DNA from 2 places in the Priestia sp. SB1 genome. Region 2 is predicted to be linked to the other one. Evidence: predicted binding sites of a transcription regulator. Region 2 holds the regulator's gene; the other holds the start of a gene.

Region 1 (8,541 bases), on a different contig from region 2:
ACCTACTAATATTCGATTCATATGCAACTAATCTATCTTACAATAAAATGTTGTATAAACGGGTATTATATTTCCTTTAATTTCTTTAAAAGGGCTATTTTAGATTTGACCTGCACTTATAAAGGGAATGAAAAGATTAAAAGAAGGAACGAAATGTTATGAGTATAATATTTTCAGCTTCATTTCCATTTTCATACTCTTTCTTGTTCTTATTTTTGTAATTAAGCAAGGAAATGTTCCTTATTAACAACATCTACTCAAATAAAACCATCGGCTAAGATTTAGCCGATGGTTTGGTTCGTTAGAGTCTTTATTTATTTCTAAGAATGTTCATCTACATAACCTGGCTTCTAAAGGAGCGGTAAAAGAGATAATCATACCTCTACAACACATAAAATAAATATATACAGAATGATACGTCTCATGAAATTTGAAAGGAGAAATCACCTTTGACAAAATATCGGATTATGACCTTTGATGGAGGCGGTACTTTAGGTGCTTTAAGTTTACAGCTTCTGAATAGATTGGCTCACCGAAACCCAGAGTTAATTAGTAAAACCAATGTTTTTTCAGGAAATTCAATTGGTTCATTTACTGCTCTTGCGTTAGCAAGCGGAAGATCACCAGAAGAGACGTTTCAGTTTTTCAAAGATCACATCTTACCGGCGTTCAGCGTTTCCCGACCGGGCGGACCTGTTTTTAACCAACAACTACCCTATTCTGGTTTTATTAAAGCCATACGAACGTTTTTCCCCCGAGACCTTCGCCTTAGAGACTTAAAGAAACGAATTGTTGTGCCATCCTTTCACTTATTTTCACCGGAGCTGAACCGTTGGAATCCTGTGTTATTTCATAACTTTCCTGGCTCCCCTTATCTTAATGAAAAAGCGAGTGACGTAATACTTAGGAGCAGCGCTGCTCCCGCAACGCAAAGAGCTTATCAAAACTACGTGGATGGGTATACAGTAGCAACTAATACCAGTACAGCTAGTATCGCGTTTGCAGTAGGGAAAGCAAAGCAGCCGTTGGATCAAATTGCCGTATTGTCCATCGGAACAGGTGAGCAGCCCACTCAATTAAGAAGAGATACCAAGGGATGGGGAATGGTTAGTGCCGATAACATACGACCTGAAGATATGGAGGACCTTCCGCCAAATTGGGGAGTGCTTTTAGACCGGTCTCCTAATGAACCCTTGCTGCCATTTCTTCAGATTATCTCTGGTGGATCGAGCTACTATGAATCAATGGTCAGCTCTGAGCTTTTAGGCGATCAGTTTTTCCGGTTAAATCCGCGGATTCCTAATTTCTCTAAAACAGATCCTTCGGTTGTTCCCGCTCTTATTTCAATTGCTAATAAAACAAATTTACGGCCTGCATTTCATTTCATTGAAAAAAACTGGAATTGCTAATGTTTTTTGAGAAGAGTATTGAAATAGGGAATTTGTTGTTTTATGAACACGAATTCCTTTTTCATTCTTGCCTATTTCCCCTATTAGATATTAGAACTTTACGCTTTTCAGCATTTTAAAAATGAATTTTTCTTGTTTTTCCCCTTGTTTCTCTGTTAAATGATCTCCAGTGTATTTGTAATAAAGCTCGATTACTTTATCCGTATTTTCATCTGCTATATATGCTACATATGTATTTGGAACATACTTGATATTGTTCTTTACAACTTTTTCTTCAGTTCCTTTAAAATATGTATATGCTGAATCGTAATATATACTGATATGCGCTGTTTCTATCTTTTTTGGTTGATTCACATGTAGGTTCTTTTTGAACAGACTCTCTACATTTACCTCCTCATTTTCTTTTACCTTCTCTGCCAGTTCTACGTTTATGTATGAAATTCCATTTTTATTATTAAAGGAGTTTTCCGAAGAAGCCACCCATCGCTCATAAGCATTTCCATTGAGAGAGTAGTCTTCTTTATTTTCATGAATTAACTGATACTCCTCTGGAAACCACATCGTATACTGCCCTGTCTTCGATTTAAACTCATAAAATCCATCATCTACTTTTTTATCTTTTTCTAAAAATTCTCGTGTAAAGTGATCATTAAAAGCGGGGACGTTTGGATAACGGGTTTCATTTCCCATCCATATACCTCCTATTAAAATAGTAGCTCCAGCAATGACTGCACTAACTATTTTTGTGCGTTTTTTCATCATAGCACCTCCTTTTACTTATGTTACGACCTATATTTTATACATGTTCGATACTACCACACTTATACTAGGAGAGACATGAGCTTAATGAATGAAAGACTCACAAATAGTCGCTACCACTCTACCAAAAAAGGAAAAGTCGCCTCCAACCACAACAACCGCTAGCTCCAAAAAGGAACTAGCGGTTGTTCATAATCTCTCAGAAACCATTCACTCTTCCACCGGCTTCTGCTCATCTGTTAATGTATCAATTTTAGTAATTTGAAGTTTGTCTTTACCAGCAGTTTTCACATGGTAGATTCGTTCTTTTTTGAACTGCGTGCTCGCGTCATATGAATCAGTGAACGTGTACACTTCGTTTGTATAAATGCTGTAGGTTCCGTCATCATGTGACTCTGTTTTTGTCACTAAAAATTGATCGTTAGCAAACGATACGTTTTTGCCGGCAAGTGATGTGATGTAGCTTTTCAGCTGTTTATACACTGGCTGATTCGAGTCGATATAAGGTGCCATCCCACTAAAGTCTCCGCTGTTTAAACTTGAAAAGTAAGCAGCTTTATAGGAGATAAAAAAGTTTTCAAGCTCCGTTTTGCTGACAGCATCTGGCTTAGGCTGTTCATTTTTTAACGGTTTCGTGCTGGCCGTAACTTTTATATCTGAGCTTGTTTCTGCCGTTTGATTGTCACGATTCATATATACAATCGTCAGTAATAAGACCAGGACAATAGCGCCTCCTATTAAAATAGGAAAAGTGCGCCGTGATGATTGCTGCTTTTTGAGCACGGGAAAGTCTGCGTAGGATGGCAGTGTAACAGGTTCTATATCTACCTTTAACCGAGCTAATGGCTTTGGTATTTCCGTGCTTTTTACACTGGCAAGCGGCTGAAGCGCTAAAAATTCTTCATATGCAACAATAAACTCGTTTACTGCTATTCCTTTATACATGCCGTAAATTCGGTTCCATAGCTCTTGACACCGAGTATCCTTTATATCTTCACTCAGTTCGTTAAAAAATGGTCGTGATTTTTTAATAAAAGCCGCTAACCACGTTTGATGAGCGTCGACTTTGTGGACTGCATGTAGGTCGGTAAGTGATTGCTTTAACTTGGCATGTTCATTTGCATCGTTTTGGCTAATCACTTCCATACTGCGTTCCGTTTCTTTCAGCACGGTAGAAAGACTTCCGCTCATTTTTTCTTGTAGCGCATCAAACTGACTGCGAACATCCGGCCAGTGCAGTTCGAGTAACTGTTTTTGTGCAGTTGTGGCTTTTCGAATGTTTTCATTTAGCTCATGCTGCTTTGTGCGAAAGGCGGTCGCTTTTTGTTTGGTCACCAATTTGTTTTTGCTTAGCTGATGCCATTCTTGCTTCAAAATCTTGTCTTCTTCGAGTACTGTGGCTATCGCTTGTTTTACATGCTCATGCTTTTTTTGAAAGTCAACGAACGCGGGCAAATAAGCATTCCAGCTTTCCTTGATTTCTTTTAGCAATGACGTGTTAGCATGTCTTTCTGTTAGTTGAAAAAAGTCGTTTCTAAACGCTACCATATCCGCTTCAGAAAAAAGTTCTTTTCCGAAAAACTCTGTCACATTCCTATGTATGTTTGTTAACTGTTCAAACTGTCTCATATTGCTTTGACGCTTTTTTATGTACTCCGGATAGTCGCTTGAAAGAAACGTCACCATTGTATATTCACTATTGTTCATATTGTACTCTGTCCGTTCTTTTTCCAGTTCGTCATACACTTTCTGCAGCTGACGTTCTACTATGGAGAGGAATTTTTCTTTATCCATCCCGTCTACTTCTTCTTTTAGTATGTTTAAAGATTCCGTTTCTTCAATAAGAAATGTTTTTTCTTTATATAGCTTTATCCACCTTTCTAGTAAATGTGCTGCTGATTCATTCCAGTGGCTTGTATTCATCGTTTGCTTCACCTGTTGTTTTTATTTTTATCCTTTCTTAACTATACAGGAATTGAACAGAAATTCTATTACAGTTTTATTACTCTTGAAAAATCAGGTTCAAGCTTTCTAGAACCGCTTCTAACGTTTGTTTATCTCCTTGATCGTAGCTATGTGCCACAAGCACTACGGTTGTAAATACGGCTTTCCATTTTGCAAGCCTGTGCGTTTCTTCATCTACTTCTCCGTATTCTTTGAAAAAACGAGCTCTTCCTTTAGATGGTAGGAAGCTATAGGCAATCGCTAGGTCAACTGCCGGATGACCAATATGAACGTCTCCCCAGTCAATAATGCCTGAAACCATATTGTTTTGATCAACAATCATGTTCTTAATATGAATATCTCCGTGAACTAGTACATGTTTTTCTTGATACTTAATTTCTTGTATGTCATTTACATAGTCTTCAAGAACTCCTTGGTTAGAATAAAGGTTATGCTCTTTCATTTGCTCAACATATTTCTCTAGCGCAGGCTTTCGCTTCATCATATCAAGCCGATTTAGCTCATCAAACGGCACGCCAAGCTCTTGCGCTTTTAGATGAGGATAGTGATGTAGCGCACGAAGAAACCTTGCTAATACAGAAGCCGATTGTACACGCTCTTCTTCTGTTAATCTTGCAGGCGGAGTTCCTTGCACGTAGTGATAGCCCGTAAACGGCCAAGGATAGCCTGCATTCGGCTTACCGAAAAAAATGGGCTCTGCAATCGATAGAGGCAGCTGAGAAGCAAGACTTGGTAAAAGCTGATTTTCTGTTTTTAATAGTCTCACTGCGAGTTCTCTTCTTGGAAACCGAAACACAAAGCGGTCGTTTACTTGATAAACCGTATTGTCAAAGCCGTAGCCAAGCAGCGAAATTGTAGCGGGCGCAAGTTCTGGAAACTGCGTCTCGATTAGCGTTTTGGCAAGCGCTGATGATACGATTTGTTCTGCATCCCATGCATTTGGCACTGTGATCACCTTTCTTTAACGTTTAGTTTGTATGTTATGTAAAAGTATATTATAAATGATTTTGACCATAAAAACCCTCTGACGCAAAGCCAGAGGGTTTCAGTAAATATATAAATAAGATAGGATGCCTTAGAACGGCACACTACGCCTCTAAGTTAGTAGCCTACGGTACGTTTACTACTTAATACGTACACCAAAATACCTTATCGGCTGTTTCTTCAACATGCTCCATCTTAATAAAGTTCAATAAAAGATCTGTTTGGTCATTTCCTGTATACTCATCTTGGTCAACATTATAAAATTGAATAAGCTCGAGCTTGTACATACCGTTTTTAATATCTATTCTATACTTAAAACAGTTTTCATCAGGCACTAACTGATCTTCAAACTGGGCGGCCATCGTAAGGCAGTCATAATCTACGAGATAAAGCTGATGATTGGTTACATTTATATAACCTGTTGCTTTCCTAAAGTATGTATCTATATCCGACTCTGTTCCAATATTCACTTCTACGTTCCAGGAGTGTTCAATTCCTTCTTCTGTCATTTGACATACTAGGATATTTCTCTTTTTCATTTCACTGCCGAAGTGGTTCAGAAGCTGGTCTAGCTCCCAATCCTCATCGACAAATGATTGGTACTCTTTTGCGTTTGCCACTCCAATAAAATTGGTATCGCCAAAATCCATACAAAACTTCACTTTATCTCCTCCGAACTTTTGAGTAATTTTTATGATCCATTAACATATATCCGCAAACTTCTTACAAGCCTTCTCTAACTCTTCTTTTTTAGCAAGCTGACAAACCCACTCTTCAGGAATGCCCTCCAGCTCATAATATACTCCTGCCATAGTACCCGTAATAAAGCCTATTGTGTCCGTGTCTTCTCCTAAATTCACAGCAGTAAGTACAGCTTCTTCGTAGTCATCACTTTGCAGAAAAGACCAAAGCGATGCTTCTAGCGAGCTGACGACGTATCCAGTTGACCCGATTGCATTTCTCGCTGCGTGCGGCAAGCTTAGGTTTAACACTCGTTCATACGCAGAAAACTCTGCTTCATACTCCGTACCTGTTAACTGCTTTTGACAGAGATTTACCGCGTTTTCATATGCTTCAAAAGGCTCGTCGCCGTCAAGAAGACGAATAAGCAGCTCCACGTATATAATGCAGCCAAGCGTAGAGCGCAAGTGGCGGTGCGTGACGTGCGCAATTCTTTCTATTTCTTCTTTTCTTTTTGTAAAGCTAGGTTCATCACATAGTGTAAACGCAAGCGGGGCAATACGCATAAGCGCTCCGTTTCCGTTGTCATACTCACCTTTTCCTCCCCACTCTTCTTTAGGAAGCCCGCTTTTATAGCGGCGAATCGCTTCGCTTGTGGCAATGCCAATATCAAACATTTCTCCGTACGGCGTCCAGTAGCCATCCGACCAATAGTTCGCAAACTTTTGCATCAAATCGTATTCATCTTGTTTTTCTAGTAGATTATCAATCAAGCACATCGTCAGAGATGTATCATCTGACCACGTTCCTTCAGGCTGGTTATACGTACCGTAGCCGGTCATAGTTGTAATTCGAAATGAATCGCGCTTTTTAAACTCAACTGGAACGCCTAAAGCGTCTCCGACAGCTCCTCCTAGAATCGTAGAAAGGACTTTTTTATGTAGCGTCATGTGATCAACTCCTTTCTATTATTGTAATTGTTTGATTTTAGAATTTGCAAGAGATCTCTTGCCTAGATGCTTTTTCTTCTTTATAAAATAGGAAGAAATATAAAAACATCCCTTCATAGTTCTCTAATACAATTGACCAACAAGAACAAACGTTCTATAATTACTTTGTAAATATATGGAGGTGAAAACAATGAGACCCGAACTTACAAAAAATTTATCTATCAATGACTTCACGGACTTTTACTGGCTCAAAACCGAACTGCAGCAATTTTGCCGAGAAAACAACATGAGCCCATCTGGATCTAAAATGGAACTTTCAAAAAGAATTGAAGTGTTTTTAACAACCGGTGACACTCAACAATCAAAATCACCTTCTAAAAGACGCTCGTCCTCTAAAACGAAAGCGCCGCTAACATTAGATACCGTCATTGGGGAAAATCACCGCTGCAGTCAAGAAGTACGGGCTTTTTTTAAGAAAGCCATTCATCCTACGTTTCATTTTTCCACGTATATTCAAAACTACTTTAAAAAAAATGTAGGGAAAACCTATCGAGATGTGGTAAAAGCGTGGCATGAAGAAGAAAAACGAAAAAAGCAGCCTTCTTATCAAAAAGAAATTGCGCCTCAGTTTGAGTACAACCGCTTTATTCGCGATTTTTTTAACGATCCGAAAAACAAAGGAAAAAGCCGCGATGATGCAATTGCGGCGTGGAAGTATTTGAAACTTCAGCCTGGAAGCAATCAATACCACTCTTAAATCAAACTCTACATAAATAAAGAGCATTAAAACACCACCTCAAGAAAAGGTGGTGTTTGTGCACGCCTGTAGATTTCTTCACATACGCATGTGCTGTTTGTTACGGCGTAAAATCTTTAGCTATAAACGGATTCTTTTTTAATTAAACCAAGCGTCTGTGAAGTAGACGCATGAATTTCGTTAAAGAAGTCTGGATGATCAACTAACGACATGCCATAAGAAGGAATCATTTCTTTTATTTTTGGCTCCCACTTGTTCATGTTTTCTGGAAAGCATTTTTCCAATACTTCAAGCATAACGTGAACGGCCGTTGACGCACCAGGAGAAGCGCCAAGAAGTGCAGCAACAGAACCATCAGCGGCACTTACAACTTCTGTACCAAACTGAAGCGTTCCTTTTCCTCCGGCTTCCGTGTCTTTGATTACCTGCACACGTTGGCCTGCTACAACAATATCCCAGTCTTCGCTTTTCGCGTTCGGGATAAACTCACGCAGTTCTTCCACACGTTTTTCATTTGATAACAGCACTTGCTGAATTAAATATTTTGTTAACGCCATTTCTTTGACGCCTGCTGCTAGCATGGTTAAAATATTATTCGGCTTTACAGAACTGATTAAGTCCAGGTTTGAACCTGTTTTTAAGAACTTCGGTGAAAAGCCGGCAAACGGGCCAAACAACAGCGTCTTTTTGTTGTCAATATAGCGTGTATCAAGGTGCGGAACTGACATTGGCGGAGCTCCGACTTTGGCTTTTCCGTATACTTTTCCGTGGTGCTGCGCAATTACTTCAGGGTTATTGCATACCATAAATAATCCGCTTACCGGGAATCCTCCAATATGCTTGGATTCAGGAATACCTGTTTTTTGAAGTAAAGGCAAGCTTCCGCCTCCACCACCGATAAAGATGAACTTTGCCGTGTGGTACTCAACTTTTCCGCTGTCTACATCTGCGACTTTTACTTCCCACATACCGTCACTTTTACGTTTAATATCTTTTACACTTCGTTTGTAATGAACGTGAACCCCTTTATTCTTCA
Region 2 (8,541 bases):
GTTCCCAGCCAAGTGTAGAAGCCATTTCAATACCTAAACGTTTTTTCACTGATTTAGGGATAACACTTTCTTTGTACTCAGCAGATTGCTCTTCGAAACGATCCCATGCAGGCATACTTACTACAGATACATCAATGCCTTCTGCAGCTAATGCTTTTTGTGCTTCTACTGCTAGGCTTACTTCAGAGCCTGTTGCAAGTATTAATGCATCCGCTTGGTCTTTACCAGCTTTAGATACAACGTACGCGCCTTTAGACACGCCTTCGTATGCATTTTCTTTTGTACCTTCAAGCGTTGGCAAGTTTTGACGAGTCAATACAAGCGCCGTTGGGCGGTCAGTTGATTCTAATGCTAAGCGCCATGCAGCAGCTGTTTCATTTGCATCTGCAGGACGAACCACTGAAAGACCTGGCATTGCACGAAGTGATGGCAATTGTTCAATTGGCTCATGTGTTGGGCCGTCTTCTCCAACTGCGATACTGTCATGTGTGAATACATATGTTACAGGAAGCTTCATTAAAGCTGCTAAGCGAATTGCTGGGCGAAGATAATCAGAGAATACAAAGAATGTTCCTCCGAATACTTTTACACCGCCGTGTAGAGCCATACCGTTTAATGCAGCTCCCATTGCAAATTCACGTACACCGAACCAAATATTACGTCCGCTGTAATCAGCTGCAGTGAAGTCTTCTGAACCTTTAATCATTGTTTTATTTGACCCAGCTAAGTCAGCTGAACCGCCGAAGAATTGAGGTACAGCTTGTGCTACTGCGTTTAATACTTCTCCAGAAGAAGCACGGCTAGCTAGGCTTGAACCCGTTTCGTATGCTGGAAGCGTTTCTTCCCAGCCTTCCGGTAACTTTCCTTCTACTGCTAGTTCAAATTGACGACCTAGTTCAGGATATTTTTCTTTATACTGTGCAAATACATCGTTCCATTCGTTTTCTTTCTTTTGGCCATCTTCAGCAATTGTAGCTTTGAAGTGAGCATACACTTCTTCTGGCACATAGAAATCTTCTTCAAATGTCCATGCATAAGCTTCTTTTGTTAATTTTGTTTCATCGGAACCTAATGGAGAACCGTGCACGCCAGAAGTACCCGCGTGGTTTGGAGAACCAAATCCGATTGTTGTTTTTACTTCAATTAGCGTTGGGCGTGTTAAATCGCCTTTTGCTTCTTCAATTGCGTTTGCAATCGCTGTCAAGTCATTGCCGTCTTCAACACGAATTACTTGCCATCCGTAAGCCTTGAAACGATCTTCTACGTTCTCAGAGAACGAGCGATCTAAATCTCCGTCTAAAGAAATATCATTTGAATCGTATAAAACAACTAAGCGTCCTAATTTTAAGTGTGCCGCTAATGAAGCTGCTTCAGCAGATACACCTTCCATTAAGTCTCCGTCACCACAAATACCATACGTAAAGTGGTCTACAATTTCTAAACCTTCTTTGTTGTATGTTTCAGCTAAATGACGTTCTGCCATTGCTTTACCAACAGCCATTGCAATACCTTGTCCTAGTGGACCAGTTGTTGCATCAACACCTGCTGTATGACCGAACTCTGGATGACCTGGTGTTTTGCTTCCCCATTGACGGAAGTTTTTAAGGTCTTCAATTGATAAGTCATATCCAGCTAAATGAAGCAAGCTGTATAATAGTGCCGATCCGTGTCCTGCTGATAATACAAAGCGGTCACGGTTGAACCAGTTTGGATTCTTTGGATTGATGTTCATAAATTTTGTCCACAATGTATACGCCATTGGAGCAGCTCCCATTGGCATACCTGGGTGACCTGAATTTGCTTTCTCAATCGCATCGATTGATAAAGTACGAATTGTTGCAATCGAAAGATCTTCAATACGTTGTGTCATACTCTTCATTCCTTTCAAAACTATGTACATATGTTATCATACTAATGATTTGCTTATTTGTACAATACTTGAACCAAAAAAATTTCCACTTTTACAGTTTTTGTGTGCCTTATTAAAAATATACAAAAAACTAGAGGGAACTCTCCCTCTAGTTTTACTAGAACGTCTTAGTGAAGACGCTTCTTTTTGCTCTCTTTTAACTTCTTAGGCGTAACATCTTTACCTTCCTCGTCCACAACTTTAATCGTATGAAGGTGGTTTGTCATAGATTGTCGGAAAACTTTTAAATATTCCTGACGTAGCTCTTGCTGTTCTTTCGCTTCAGATTCTGTCAGACCTTCAGCCTTTGCCTTTTTTGAAAGAGCATTAATACGAGCAAGTTTATCTTTTGATAGCATATAAAACCTATCTCCTTATAATCAATAATTAAAATTACCGAACAGTTCCGGCAACATGTAGTCATCTTACTAAATCTCTTTCGTTTTATCAAGAGATTGAGCACTCTCTTGATACTCTTGATAGCGACGATGTACCGTTGCTTTTGAAATATTATAACCAAAACCTTTTAGCGTAACTGAAATTTCAGCAAAGGTTAAGCCGTTATGACGAAGGCGGACAATTTCTTCAATCGGCGCTTCTTTTTTTTCTCTTCCTGAGTTAACTCCTTGATTTTTTAAATTTTGCTGCGGACGATAACCGTTTTCTACGGCTCTTTTCATTCCTCTTTTAATTTTAGCGTTATGTAATTTCCGCTGATGCTCTTCCACTAAGCTAATAATATCTAACACCATCGAATCAGATTCTGAAAGCTGAAGCTGACCTTGATGACTAATCGTATAGATCGTAGCATTTTCTTTATGAAAAGCATGAAGAAGCGCGATTCGGGCATTTCCTCTGCCTAATCGCGTTTCGTCTTGAATGAGCAGCACAGATATTTTTTCTTCTTTCATTGTATGAAGAACATCCAATATACCCTCTCTGTCTACGTCATATCCGCTTGCTTTTTCCATTACGACTTTTTTTACGTTTAGATGGTGAAGATCAGCAAGCTTTTTTAATTCTTCTTGCTGGCGCTGTAAAGATGTTTCTTGGGTTTTTTTATCCGTACTTACACGGCAATAAATAATGGCGTCCACTTTTATCACGACCTTTTCGGCTTCTAACAATATTCAGGAACGGCCGTTACACACTACTGTTCAATTGCCACTTGATTATGTAACTCTTTTTTTAAAACAGGAATATATAATTTATCTCCAGGAGATAAAGACTGGGCAGTGTCTGAGTTTAGATCATTGACGTCTTCAACCCATTTGACAAATTCATTGGTGGTCAAATGATGGTGATTATGATACTTGTTGGACAAGTCCCAAAGCGTATCTCCTTTTGTAATAGTAACCGTTGAATATTTGTCTAAATCTACTTTATCCGCTCCTAAAACCAGCGTCAATACATATGTAAGTGCAGCGATAACTGCAAAAAAAATAGCGTAATGTTTCATAGAATGTAAGAATTGGTGCATATTATGATCCCCCTATCAGAATATATGTTCTTATTTTATTGAGAACATTTGTTTCTGTCAATGGAATTCTTCGAACTTATGTTTGTATATTGACACATCACGTGGTATAATTCACCTAAAGAATAGCTAAAATCGAGGTGAAAAATATGAAGCTATCAAAACGTCAACAAGACATACTAGATTTTATTAAGCACGAAGTAAAATTAAAAGGTTATCCGCCTTCTGTTCGTGAGATTGGGGAAGCGGTGGGATTAGCCTCTAGCTCCACTGTACACGGGCATTTAGCTCGTTTAGAAAGCAAAGGGTTAATTCGCAGAGATCCAACAAAACCAAGAGCAATCGAAGTTCTTCAACTAGACGAAGTAAACATCCCTAAAAGCAATGTCATTAATGTTCCTGTTATCGGTAAAGTAACAGCGGGTCTTCCTATAACAGCCGTTGAAAATGTGGAAGAATATTTCCCTCTTCCAGATAAATTCGTTTCTCCAGATGATCATGTATTTATGCTTGAAATTATGGGAGAAAGTATGATTGAAGCAGGTATTCTAGATGGCGATATGGTAATCGTACGTCAGCAGCAAACTGCTAATAACGGAGATATTGTGGTCGCTATGACCGAGGACAACGAAGCAACGGTAAAACGTTTCTTTAAAGAAGAAAATTTCGTTCGTTTACAGCCTGAAAATTCAACGATGGCGCCTATTATTCTTCGCCACGTAACGATTTTAGGAAAAGTCACTGGTGTATATCGCACGATTCACTAATTACACACTGTATGTAAAACCAACTAATCATGATGTTAGTTGGTTTTTTACGTTTGTTTTCTAAAAAAATTGGCATATTATAAATGATACGTCGAATCATTACAGGCAGGTAGAGCGGTTTTTATAAAGCCTGTTTTACCTTTTACTTTCTGTCTGCATTTTTTCGACTCTCAAAAAAAATACAACCGACTATAAGAAGGATGTAGTTTATGACCAATACACCAAGGAAAACAGAACCATTTCAAACTATTATGCCTACCAAAGCAATGAACATGTTTCTTTTTCCTTTTTCCTTTGATCGAAAAAATAAAGAGCAGCTTGTTCATGCACTAGAAGCAAATATGTTTGAGTTTTTTTCCATTCAAAACAAACATGTAGAAAAAGAATACTACGGAGAACAGTATTACGTATCTCATGATAGCTTGGATCAATATTTTCTTCCTTACATTGAATGTATTCTATTTCCTGATTCGTGCGAAAAAGAAGGCTTGCTTCGATTTTCAAAAAAAATAGACCATACCGTTACGCTACAAACTTCCTCCACCACCGTGTCTAGCAACGTGCTGTCTGTGGATGTTTTTTTATGTCCTTTTGAAATTGGCGTCATGACCATTCGCACTGAGATGAGTCATAATCATTACACCTATGATGACATTTTAGAATTCATGAATCATTTTCGTGTATTAGAACCGAAGCTTGCTGAAGAGCATGGATCCACCATTACCTATGAACATCATCGCTATAGCAAAGTACAGGATTATATTTTTTCACAGCTCGCGCCATTTTTGAACGAACACATCAAAAAAGAAGCGACGCGTGAACAGCACGTCGGGAGTCTTCCTTATTTTATCGATGAACGGATGTTTGTATTAAGTTATGTAACGGTAAATCAAGAGCAAGAAATTAACTCCACAACTTTATTTCGTACTGGGCAGCTAAATAGCTATACGCCTGACGGGAAACCGTTTATCTCTGCACACAACCATGAGTATATTAAAACGTATAATACCAAACACGTGTATTCCAGATGGGCTCCTGAAACCTATTACGTTATAACAGACCATGTGTTTTCGTGTATTTCTAAATCGACAGACTCTAAAACGGATCAGCTTTTGATGAATCATCTATTTGGCCAGCATTACTATAATTTATTTTTGCATTTTTTCTATAAAATCGTGTTGCTAAAACTATCCTATGAGTATTCTCAGCTCACGTTTCATAAAAATTCAGAGGGCATCGAGCGACTAATTCGCTCTATTACTGTATTTTCAGGTAAATATTTATTTTTAGAAATTAGCTCTCGCACGGAAGGTCAAGAGTTTTCTGAGCTCTTTAAAAAAATCTTCCACATCAATTCTCTTTATCAAGAAGTCAAAGAAACCCTTGGTACTTTGTATCAAAATCAAGAGAAAATCGCGGCCAAGCGTCACAATTACTTATTATTAATTTTAACGATTTATACCGTTCTTTCCGGTATTTACGGAATGAATTTAGTTATTAGCAAGCTAAAGGGAAACATCAATTGGGATAGTATGAAGCAGTTTTCTATCTTTGAATATATCGCTTTAATAGTAGCTTTATCAGGAATTCTGATCAGCATTAGTCTCGGAGTGAGTTCCCTATGGAATTTATTAAAAGATCGATTTAAAACATAAAAGCTGTTCCCATCAGAAAACACATGATAAAAAAGAAGAGATTGAGACATAACTAAATCAAGCGAGTCTAAAGGGAAACAAATGAAATAAATAAGCTAGCAGGGATTGCTTGTGACACCTCTGTTGATTTCCGTGCAAGACTTCGCTTTCCGCGGGCGGCCGGTGAGCCTCCTCGTCGCTTGCGCTCCTGCGGGGTCTCACCCCTTCCGCTTTTCCCGCAGGAGTCTTCGTCTTGCCCTCCAATCAACTGCTGGAAAGAACTAAACAAATGAAACCTACGTTCACCATAAAAAACGAACCATCAAACATGATGATTAATGGTTCGTTTTTCCCTTCGACTAAAATCCTTTTTTTCCAACCTCTTTTATCTATTACTAAATCACTGTCTACTCCGCTGAACCTTTTATTACACGTTGTGCCGCTGTTGTAATTTCAGAACAATCTAATATTATACTCTATAAGAAAAATATATACAAAATAATAAAATATGGTATCATAGGGTAGGAATTTTGTACCTTATCTTTGAAATAATTTGCAGGAGGTAATATGCTTAACTCATTTTTATCCAAAAGCCTGATTCTTTTATGTGTCATGATTCTTACATGGTCTCTATGGGGCAGTTATAGTGCGATGACAAATTCATTGGACTTAAAAGGCTTGGCTTTAAGTAATTCATTTATTATTGAAGGAATATGTATCACTTTCCTTGTCATTTTTCTAATAGCTATTGCAAGTAGATACATGAACAAAACTGTTTTTTTTATTTCACTGATTGTTTTGACCTTAGGTGTTCGATTAGCATGGATGCTTTCTGTTCAAACACCTGTAAAATCTGACTTTCTTGTCATGCTAGATGCCGCACGTAATATCGCAAAAGGAAATTATGAATTTAACCAAAGCGTTTATTTCACTACATGGGTATATCAGCTAGGCTTTTCATTCTATGAATCTATTGTTATTCGCTGTTTTGGAGATAGCATTTTCACATTAAAATTGTTAAATATTTTTTATTCTACTGGAACCGTTATTTTTATTTATCTAATTGGCGCTAAAGTATTTAACGAACTTGCTGGGAGAATGGCAGCTTTCCTATATGCGTTCTACATTCCGAACATTCTCTACAGCTCAGTGTTAACCAATCAGCATTTAGCTACTTTTTTATTTTATGCAGCTTTTTACCTTATTATAAAAAGATTTGCTCATAACAAGTTTAGCTGGCTTTATATTGGTCTTCTATTGTCGTTAGGAAATTTAATGCGCCCTCTGGGACCCATTATTATCGTTGCTGTTTTCATTTATTTCATCTTGCAAATTCTTCAACCTTACATTGAAGCGAAGGATGCTGCTGAGTTAAAAACTCGTCGAAAGAAAATAGGAAAAAACCTCGTAGGCGTACTGGCTACTTTTTTTATTGCAAATGCGCTGATCAACTACTCTTTTGTAGCGAGCGGTATTTCTAAATATCCTTTAAGTAACAGAGATCCTTTATGGAAATTCGTTATTGGCTTTAATTATGAAACAAGCGGTTCTTATTCTTCAGAGGATGCTAGTCGTTTTATGGGTATGCCAATTGGAGAAAAACGAGCTGAAGCAGAAAAAGAAGTAATTAAAGAGCGAGTAGCAGATAAAGAGCAACTTTTAGATCTCTTTCACATTAAATTCCTGAATATGTGGGGAGGAACGGATGCATCTACATTTTGGAGTATTTCATTAACTCCTCAAGAAGATGTACCTTTTAATAAAGAGAAATTAATTAGTGCTGCTCAAAGTTATGAAAGAATCATTTACGTTTCAACTACTATTCTTTCCATTATTGGACTTATATGTTTATTCCTGAAGAAGCAGGATAAATATCCGTATACACTGTTTTTATTACTAATCATAGGATACGTTCTTATTCACTTGCTTATTGAAATTCAAACTCGCTATCGATTCTTTATTTTTCCAAGCTTTATGCTGCTCGAAGGGTTTGGTATTTCAGTGATTCTATCTTATTTACTAGTACGGTTTACTAAAAATAAGCCACAGGCAAAATGTGAAGAGATAAATTAAATGGAAGGGATTATGCAACCGTGATAAAATTCCTGAAATTCGGATTCGTAGGTATAATGAATACCCTGCTCACTATTATCAGTTACTTAGCACTCATTCATTTTGATATGAATTATATATTGGCTAACGTACTATCCTATTTCATTGGCGTCATAAACAGCTACTATTGGAACAAATCGTGGGTGTTTCAAGCAACTGTACATAAATGGATGTTAGCTCAATTTTTCATCGTAAACCTTATTACTTTAGCAATTAATACATCTTGCTTATTCCTTCTTGTACACTATACACCTGCTAATCCGATAATTGGACAACTGTTGTCTACTTGTATAGGAATGTTTTTTAATTTTTTTCTTAATAAAATATGGACGTTTAAGCACACAAACAATCACTCGATAGGAGGTAAAGCATGAAAGAACTAATTTCAATCGTGGTACCTATGTATTTTGAAGAAGAAGTAGCTAATGAATGCTATAATCGCTTGCTTTCCGTCATGCATGAAAATCACATTAACTATGAATTCATTTTCGTCAATGACGGCAGTACAGACCGAACAATTGAAATCTTAAAGGACGTAGCAGCTATGGATTCTAACGTAAAAATTATTGATTTTGCCCGTAATTTCGGGCACCAAACTGCCGTCACAGCAGGTATTGACTATGCTCAAGGTGATGCTATCGT

What was found. The regulator LexA, encoded in region 2, represses DNA repair genes until DNA is damaged. The targets are predictions, from matches to a motif close to CGAACATATGTTCG.
Region 1: the regulator LexA is predicted to act here: its motif matches at 6,891-6,904, upstream of WKH56_RS18480 (DUF6434 domain-containing protein).

The regions. Positions count from the first base shown of each region.
Region 1 is NZ_JBBJSS010000005.1:54,062-62,602, forward strand. Features, by position in the region: gene WKH56_RS18450 (patatin-like phospholipase family protein) at 450-1,409, shown strand; gene WKH56_RS18455 (hypothetical protein) at 1,500-2,168, opposite strand; gene WKH56_RS18460 (TcaA NTF2-like domain-containing protein) at 2,379-4,091, opposite strand; gene WKH56_RS18465 (phosphotransferase) at 4,171-5,079, opposite strand; gene WKH56_RS18470 (hypothetical protein) at 5,261-5,767, opposite strand; gene WKH56_RS18475 (ADP-ribosylglycohydrolase family protein) at 5,819-6,748, opposite strand; gene WKH56_RS18480 (DUF6434 domain-containing protein) at 6,939-7,505, shown strand; gene WKH56_RS18485 (malate:quinone oxidoreductase) at 7,622-8,541, opposite strand, start outside.
Region 2 is NZ_JBBJSS010000001.1:210,524-219,064, forward strand. Features, by position in the region: gene tkt (transketolase) at 1-1,870, opposite strand, end outside; gene WKH56_RS01110 (DUF896 domain-containing protein) at 2,038-2,268, opposite strand; gene WKH56_RS01115 (YneB family resolvase-like protein) at 2,338-3,006, opposite strand; gene yneA (cell division suppressor protein YneA) at 3,060-3,389, opposite strand; gene lexA (transcriptional repressor LexA) at 3,536-4,153, shown strand; gene WKH56_RS01130 (magnesium transporter CorA family protein) at 4,363-5,808, shown strand; gene WKH56_RS01135 (hypothetical protein) at 5,876-6,055, opposite strand; gene WKH56_RS01140 (ArnT family glycosyltransferase) at 6,355-7,860, shown strand; gene WKH56_RS01145 (GtrA family protein) at 7,881-8,273, shown strand; gene WKH56_RS01150 (glycosyltransferase family 2 protein) at 8,270-8,541, shown strand, end outside.